DNA from 2 places in the Amycolatopsis sp. NBC_00438 genome. Region 2 is predicted to be linked to the other one. Evidence: riboswitches for the same ligand, from Rfam matches in the RefSeq annotation. Region 2 holds a riboswitch; the other holds the start of a gene.
The links. A riboswitch is a leader RNA that binds a small molecule or an ion and turns the genes downstream of it on or off. The one in region 2 is predicted to bind glycine.
Positions count from the first base shown of each region.

Region 1: linked by a shared signal. The riboswitch ahead of gcvP (aminomethyl-transferring glycine dehydrogenase) and the one ahead of gcvP (aminomethyl-transferring glycine dehydrogenase) in region 2 are both predicted to bind glycine.

Region 1 covers NZ_CP107923.1:6,155,872-6,159,277, forward strand. Annotated here, with positions in the region: gene gcvP (aminomethyl-transferring glycine dehydrogenase) at 1-1,812, opposite strand, end outside; glycine riboswitch at 1,953-2,046, opposite strand; gene OG494_RS27400 (helix-turn-helix domain-containing protein) at 2,101-3,406, opposite strand, start outside.
Region 2 covers NZ_CP107923.1:2,536,102-2,539,507, reverse strand. Annotated here, with positions in the region: gene gcvP (aminomethyl-transferring glycine dehydrogenase) at 1-1,984, opposite strand, end outside; glycine riboswitch at 2,234-2,333, opposite strand; gene OG494_RS11850 (MerR family transcriptional regulator) at 2,376-2,954, opposite strand; gene OG494_RS11845 (TetR/AcrR family transcriptional regulator) at 3,233-3,406, shown strand, end outside.

The DNA.
Region 1 (3,406 bases), 3.6 Mb from region 2:
GACGACCACGCGCATCCCGGCGAGCACCGCGGACGCGGCGTTGGTGCCGTGCGCGGACGACGGGATCAGGCAGACGTCGCGAGCTTCGTCGCCGTTGGAGCGGTGGTAGGCGCGGATCGCGAGAAGCCCGGCCAGCTCGCCCTGGCTGCCCGCGTTCGGCTGCAGCGACACCTTGTCGTAGCCGGTGACCTCGGCCAGCCACTCGGCCAGCTGCGCGACGAGGACGTGGTAGCCCTCGGCGTCCTCGGCCGGCGCGAACGGGTGGATGCCGGCGAACTCGCGCCAGCTGATCGGCTCCATCTCGGTGGTGGCGTTCAGCTTCATCGTGCAGGAGCCGAGCGGGATCATGCCGCGATCGAGCGCGTAGTCCTGGTCGGACAGCCGGCGCAGGTAGCGCAGCATCGCCGTCTCGGAGCGGTGGCTGCCGAAGACCTCGTGGCCCATGAAGCCGCTCTCGCGGGCCAGGCCGTTGGGCAGCGCGACGCCGTCCCGCGCGTCCTCGTCGACGCCGAACGCGCGCAGGACCTTCTCGGTGATCGCGGGGGTGCTGACCTCGTCGAAGGCGACGCGCACGTGGTCGGCGTCGACGTGGCCGAGGTTGACGCCGGCCGCGCGGGCGGCGGCGTGGACGTCGGCCGCCTGGCCCGGGACGTGCGCGACGACGGTGTCGAAGAAGGACTCGTGCACGACCTCGACGCCGGTCTTGCGCAGCGCGTCGGCGAAGCCCGCGGCCAGGCCGTGGACGCGCTGGGCGATCCGCTTGAGACCGTCCGGGCCGTGGTAGACCGCGTACATCGCGGCCAGCACGGCCGGCAGGACCTGCGCGGTGCAGATGTTGGACGTCGCCTTCTCGCGGCGGATGTGCTGCTCACGGGTCTGCAGCGCCAGCCGATAGGCCGGGTTGCCGTCGGCGTCGACCGAGACGCCGACCAGGCGCCCGGGCAGCGAGCGCTCGAGCCCGGCGCGGACCGACATGAACCCGGCGTGCGGGCCGCCGTAGCCGAGCGGGACGCCGAAGCGCTGCGTCGACCCGGCGGCGACGTCGGCGCCGAACTCGCCGGGCGAGGTGATCAGCGTCAGCGAGAGCAGGTCGGCGGCGACGGTGAACAGGGCGCCCGCCGTCTTCGCCGACTCGGAAATCGCGTGGTAGAAACCGCGGCCGCGCAGCACGCCGGACGCGCCGGGGTACTGGACGACAACGCCGAAGAAGTCCTCGGGGAGCCCGGTCAGCAGGTCGCGGACCTCGACCTCGATGCCCAGCGCCTCGACGCGGGTCCGCACGACGGCGATGGTCTGCGGCAGGCACTCGGCGTCGAGCACGACCTTGTTCGACTTCGACTTGGACGCGCGGCGCATCAGCGTGACGGCCTCGGCGACGGCGGTCGACTCGTCCAGCAGGGACGCGTTCGCGGTGGCCAGCCCGGTCAGGTCGGCGACCATCGTCTGGAAGTTGAGCAGCGCTTCGAGGCGGCCCTGGGAGATTTCCGGCTGGTACGGCGTGTAGGCGGTGTACCAGGCGGGGTTCTCGAGGACGTTGCGCCGGATCACGCCGGGGGTGACGGTGTCGGAGTAGCCGAGCCCGATCATCTGCGTCATCGGCCGGTTACGCGCGGCGAGCGCCCGCAGCTCCGCGGTGGCGTCCTCTTCGGACGCGGCGGGCGGGAGGACCAGGTCGCGAGTGACGCGGATCGCACTCGGCACGGCCGCTTCGAGCAGCGCGTCGAGGGATCCGTAGCCGCACTCGGCGAGCATCTTGGCGCGTTCGGCCTCGGACGGGCCGATGTGGCGGGCGTCGAACTGCGTAGAGGTGATCGGGAGCTCCTCGGGCCGGGCACCGGGCACAACGGTGCGCTGGGAACTCCCCCTCTGTCATGGCACCTGAGAGTTTCACCGTGTCAGACACGGCTTTCACCTTGGGTGAGGCGCGGGTGCGCCTGCTTTCCAGAGTGGCCTCGCACGAAGCGGTAGCAGGTACCTGAGAGATTCCGGGGAGTTTGCTCCTTCGGTGCCCCACTGACTTCGTGAGGGCTCTCCCGCCTCGGCTCGACGGCCCGATCTGCAGTTATGGCGGCTACCGTACCTGCCGGGTTCGACCCCCGTCTACTTCACCCGGCCAACACCACACCGGTTCTCGAGCCCGCCTCGACCGGCGGCCCGCTTCGTGACCGCGCTCACCAGTGGTGGCGGGCGGCGGACCCGGCCCGACGGCAGCACCAGCCGCTTCAACGGCCCGCCCAGCGGGACCGGCGGCAGGCCCGCGCCGAGCAGGATGTGCTCGACCACCTGCTCCGCGAGCCACGCCACCGCGTCGTTCAGCCGGTCGAGGTCGGGCCGGTCGCCGTCGAAGACGTCGGCGTCGTCCAAGATCACCTCGAAGTACTCCCCCGGCAGCCGGGCGACCACCGCGTCGACGGCGGCCTCGATCGCGCGGGCGCCTTCCGCGGGGTCGGCGAAGCCCGCCTCGAGCAGTGGCTCGCGGTAGATCCGGGCGGCGCGGGCGCGCATCCGCGGGCCGTAGCGGACCACGACCGGGAGCCGGCCGCTCAGGTCCGGGACGGCGAGGCCGTGCAGCAGCATGATCGGCGGCACGCTGTGCACCAGGCGCGGCGCCGGCTCGGCCAGTTCGCGCGCGGTGATCCGGAGCCGGTCGGCCCTCGCGTCCGGCAGGCCGAAGTAGCGGAAGTCGACGTTGCCGAACCCGAGGCCGTCGGCGACCAGCGACGCCAGCAGCTCGCCGTAGCCCCAGATCGGCGACAGCACCACGACCGGCGGCGCCGTCACCAGCGGCGGTGACGGCGAGGGCGGGCGTGACGCCTCCTGCTCGGGCACCTGGATCATCAGCCGCGGCGGGTCGTCCCAGTCGTGCGGCTCGGCGACCCGCCAGTACAGCCCGAGCGGCTGCCACAGGCCGCCGAGGATCTCGCGCTCGACGATCCGCCGTGCTTCGGCGTCGGAATGCGGGAAGTCCCGGGGCGGCACGATCCCGACGTAGTGGTGGTAGGTGACGCGGATCTCGTCGCCGCGGGTCGCCGAGCGGATCCGCATCTCCCAGTCGATCGGCGACGCGGCGATCGCGTTCGCCACCTGCGTGCCGGGCGACGAGTAGACGAGCGCGGTCGCCTGCCGCAGGAAGTCCCCGGCCCGGTCGATGCCTTCCCGCAGCGACTTCGCGGCCTGCGCGACGTGCACCGGGCTGACCAGCGATTCCGGCAACACCCCGGCGACGCGCAGCAGCTCGGCCTCGCCGAGCCCGGTGACCTCGGCGAGCTGCGCCCAGTGGTCGAAGACGGTCACCTTCGGCGCGTGCCGGTGTTCGATCCAGCTGCGCAGGGTCGACGTCGGCACGCCGATCCGCCGTGCGGCCTCGTCGAAGGAGAGGCCGCGGGCCCGGATCCCGGCCCGGACC
Region 2 (3,406 bases):
CCTCGTAGACCCCGTGCGTCGACGGGTAGGTGATCATGACGGCCGCGAGGTCGGCGCGGTGCTCGTCCACTGTGGACTTCAGGTGCCCGAGGTCGATGTTGCCGCCGTCGTCGCAGCGGACCACGACCACGCGCATGCCGGCCATCACGGCACTGGCGGCGTTGGTCCCGTGCGCGCTGGCCGGGATCAGGCAGACGTCGCGCTCCCCCTCGCCGCGCGAGCGGTGGTACGCGCGGATGGCCAGCAGGCCGGCGAACTCACCCTGGCTGCCGGCGTTGGGCTGCAGGGAAACCGCGTCGTAGCCGGTGATCCGGGCCAGCCAGGCCTCGAGGTCCGCGACGACCGTCAGCAGGCCCGCGGCGTCGTCGGCCGGCGCGAACGGGTGCAGGCCGGCGAACTCCGGCCAGGTGACCGGTTCCATCTCCGCGGTGGCGTTGAGTTTCATCGTGCACGAGCCGAGCGGGATCATGCTGCGGTCGAGCGCGACGTCCTTGTCGGACAGTTCCCGCAGGTACCGCAGCAACGCGGTTTCGGACCGGTGGGCGTGGAAGACCGGGTGGCCCAGGAACGCGCTCGTGCGCCGCAGTGGCGCCGGGAGCGCGTCGGCGGTGTCCTCGTCCAGGCCGTCCACATCGGACACCGAGACGCCGAACGCCTTCCACACCAGCGAAAGCCGTTCGCGTGTGGTCGTCTCGTCGCAGGCGACGCCGACGTGGTCGTCGTCGATCCGCCGCAGGTTCAGCCCGAGGTCACGGGCCGTGGCGACGACCTCGGCCGCGCGGCCCGGCACCGCCGCGGTGATCGTGTCGAAGAACTCGCCGTGCACGACTTCGACCCCGCCCTCGCAGAGGCCGGCCGCGAGCACGGTCGCCATCCGGTGGGCCCGCAGCGCGATCCCGCGCAGCCCGTCGGGGCCGTGGTAGACCACGTACATCGACGCCATCACGGCCAGCAGGACCTGCGCGGTGCAGATGTTCGACGTCGCTTTCTCGCGGCGGATGTGCTGCTCGCGGGTCTGCAGGGCCAGCCGGTACGCGGGCGCGCCGTCGGCGTCCTTCGCGACGCCGACCAGCCGCCCGGGCAGCTGCCGCTCCAAACCCCGGCGGACGGCCAGGTACGCCGCGTGCGGCCCGCCGAAGCCCAGCGGGACGCCGAACCGCTGCGTCGAGCCGATCGCGACGTCGGCGCCCAGCTCGCCGGGCGGCCGCAGCAACGTCAGGGCGAGCGGGTCGGCGGCGACGATCACCGCCGCGCCGTGCTTCTTGGCGTCGGCGATGGTGAAGTCGAACTCGCGGACCGCGCCCGAGGCGCCCGGGTAGGCCAGCAGGATGCCGAAGAAGTCGCCGCCGAGGCCGAGGCCGGTCAAGCCCTGGGACAGGTCTTCGACGACCAGCTCGATGCCCAGCGGCTCGGCACGGGTCCGGAGCACGGCGAGGGTCTGGGGCAGGGTGTCCTCGTCGACGACGAACCGGTGGGACGCCGATTTGCCGGCACGGCGGACGAGCGTCATCGCCTCGGCCGCGGCGGTGGCCTCGTCGAGCAGGGACGCGTTCGCGACGGGCAGGCCGGTCAGGTCGGCGATCATCGTCTGGAAGTTGAGGAGCGCTTCGAGCCGGCCTTGCGAGATTTCCGGCTGGTAGGGCGTGTAGGCGGTGTACCAAGCCGGGTTCTCGAGCACGTTGCGGCGGATCACCGGCGGGGTCACGGTGTCGTGGTAGCCGAGGCCGATCATCTGGGCCATCGGCCGGTTCCGCGCGGCCAGCGCCCGCAGTTCGGCGAGCGCCTGGGCTTCGGTAGCCGCGGGCGGCAGGTCGAGAGGCTCGGCGGACGCGCGCAGCGACTCGGGAACGGCCCGCTCGGCGAGTTCGTCGAGGGAGGCGACGCCGATGACGTCGAGGATGTGGCGGAGTTCGTCCGGACCGGGCCCGATGTGCCGGTCAGCGAAGGGAATGCCCTGTTCCAGAGAGGCGAGTGACGGCTCCACGACGGCCTCCTGCGAACATGACCACGGCCGGGGGGTCCGGGGGCAGAGCCCGCCGGGCGGGGCGTGGGGGTTGCACCCCCACAAAACACCAGGTAGGCGACGGGCGAGCCTGCGAGCCCGAAGCCGTACCCTCCCCACTCTGTCCGTACCCCGAAGGGGCGCCTGAGAGTTTCGCCCGAGGTTGAGCCGGGCTTGCACCGTCGGCGGGGCCATCAGGCTGTGTCCTGACGACCCGCTTTCCAGAGGCGTCTAGACCGCGCGGTCCAGGGTGCCTGAGAGGTTCCGGGGAGGATTTGCTCCTTCGGCGCCGGACTCGAGGTTGTGGTCCGGACTCTCCCGCGCGGTTTCGTCGACTGCCCGGATCACCTTACTCCGGCTGCCGCGGAGATGATCACCCGGTACGACGGGCGTTGCGGCGCTGGGTGAGCTCGTCCGGTTCGTGCGCCTCGACGATGCCACCGTCGGCGCGTTCGGCCGGGAACTCGTGGATGGTGCCGCTGATCTCCTGCATCGCCCCGCTGACCGCGATGCCGAACACGCCCTGGCCGCCCTGGAGCAGATCGACGATCTCCTCCGGCGAGGTGCATTCGTAGACCGTGGTGCCGTCGGAGAACAGGGTGACCTTCGCGAGGTCGCGGACCCCGCGGACGGACAGGTGGTCGACCGCGACCCGGATGTTCTGCAATGAGACCCCGGTGTCCAGCAGCCGCTTGACGACCTTGAGGACCAGGATGTCCTTGAACGAGTACAGCCGCTGCGAGCCGGAGCCGTGCGCGGTGCGGATACTGGGCGCGATCAGCTTCGTCCGGGCCCAGTAGTCGAGCTGACGGTAGGTGATCCCGGCGATCTGGCACGCGGCCGGACCGCGGTAGCCCACGAGCTCGTCAGGCAGCGAGTCGTCGGGGAACAGTTCACCCTGCTCACCAGCCGCGACCTGAACAGGCTGCTTCTCGGAACCAGCCTCGACCACGCAAGCCTCCCCTCGCCCGACCAGGCGGCCGGCGAATGACAGCCGGACAGGACCCAGAGCGGGACCCACCGGAGATCAACCGCCACGATCCGGCCCCAGACCGTGAATCACATCGTGGCGATTTACCTCCTTCGACGGTAAGCGCCCGGACAGGGCCGGTCAACGCGACGCGCGGCAAGCCTCAACGGTCGGATGAGCGTTTGAGCCGTTCGCCGTACCCCGGAGGCAGTGGTTCAAACCTCCTGGACGCTTTTACTCAGTCGTGTTAATTTTTACTCATGCAAGTAAAGACCGAACTCATGGCCGAACTGGGCCTCAGCGTGACCGAGGCCGCGCGCCGCGCGCAGATCCTCGGCGCGACGATCGGCGTCATCAACGACCTCGGGTACCGCAAGGCCACGTTCGCCAAGATCCGCGAACGCGCCGGGCTCAGCAGCACCCGGATGATCTCG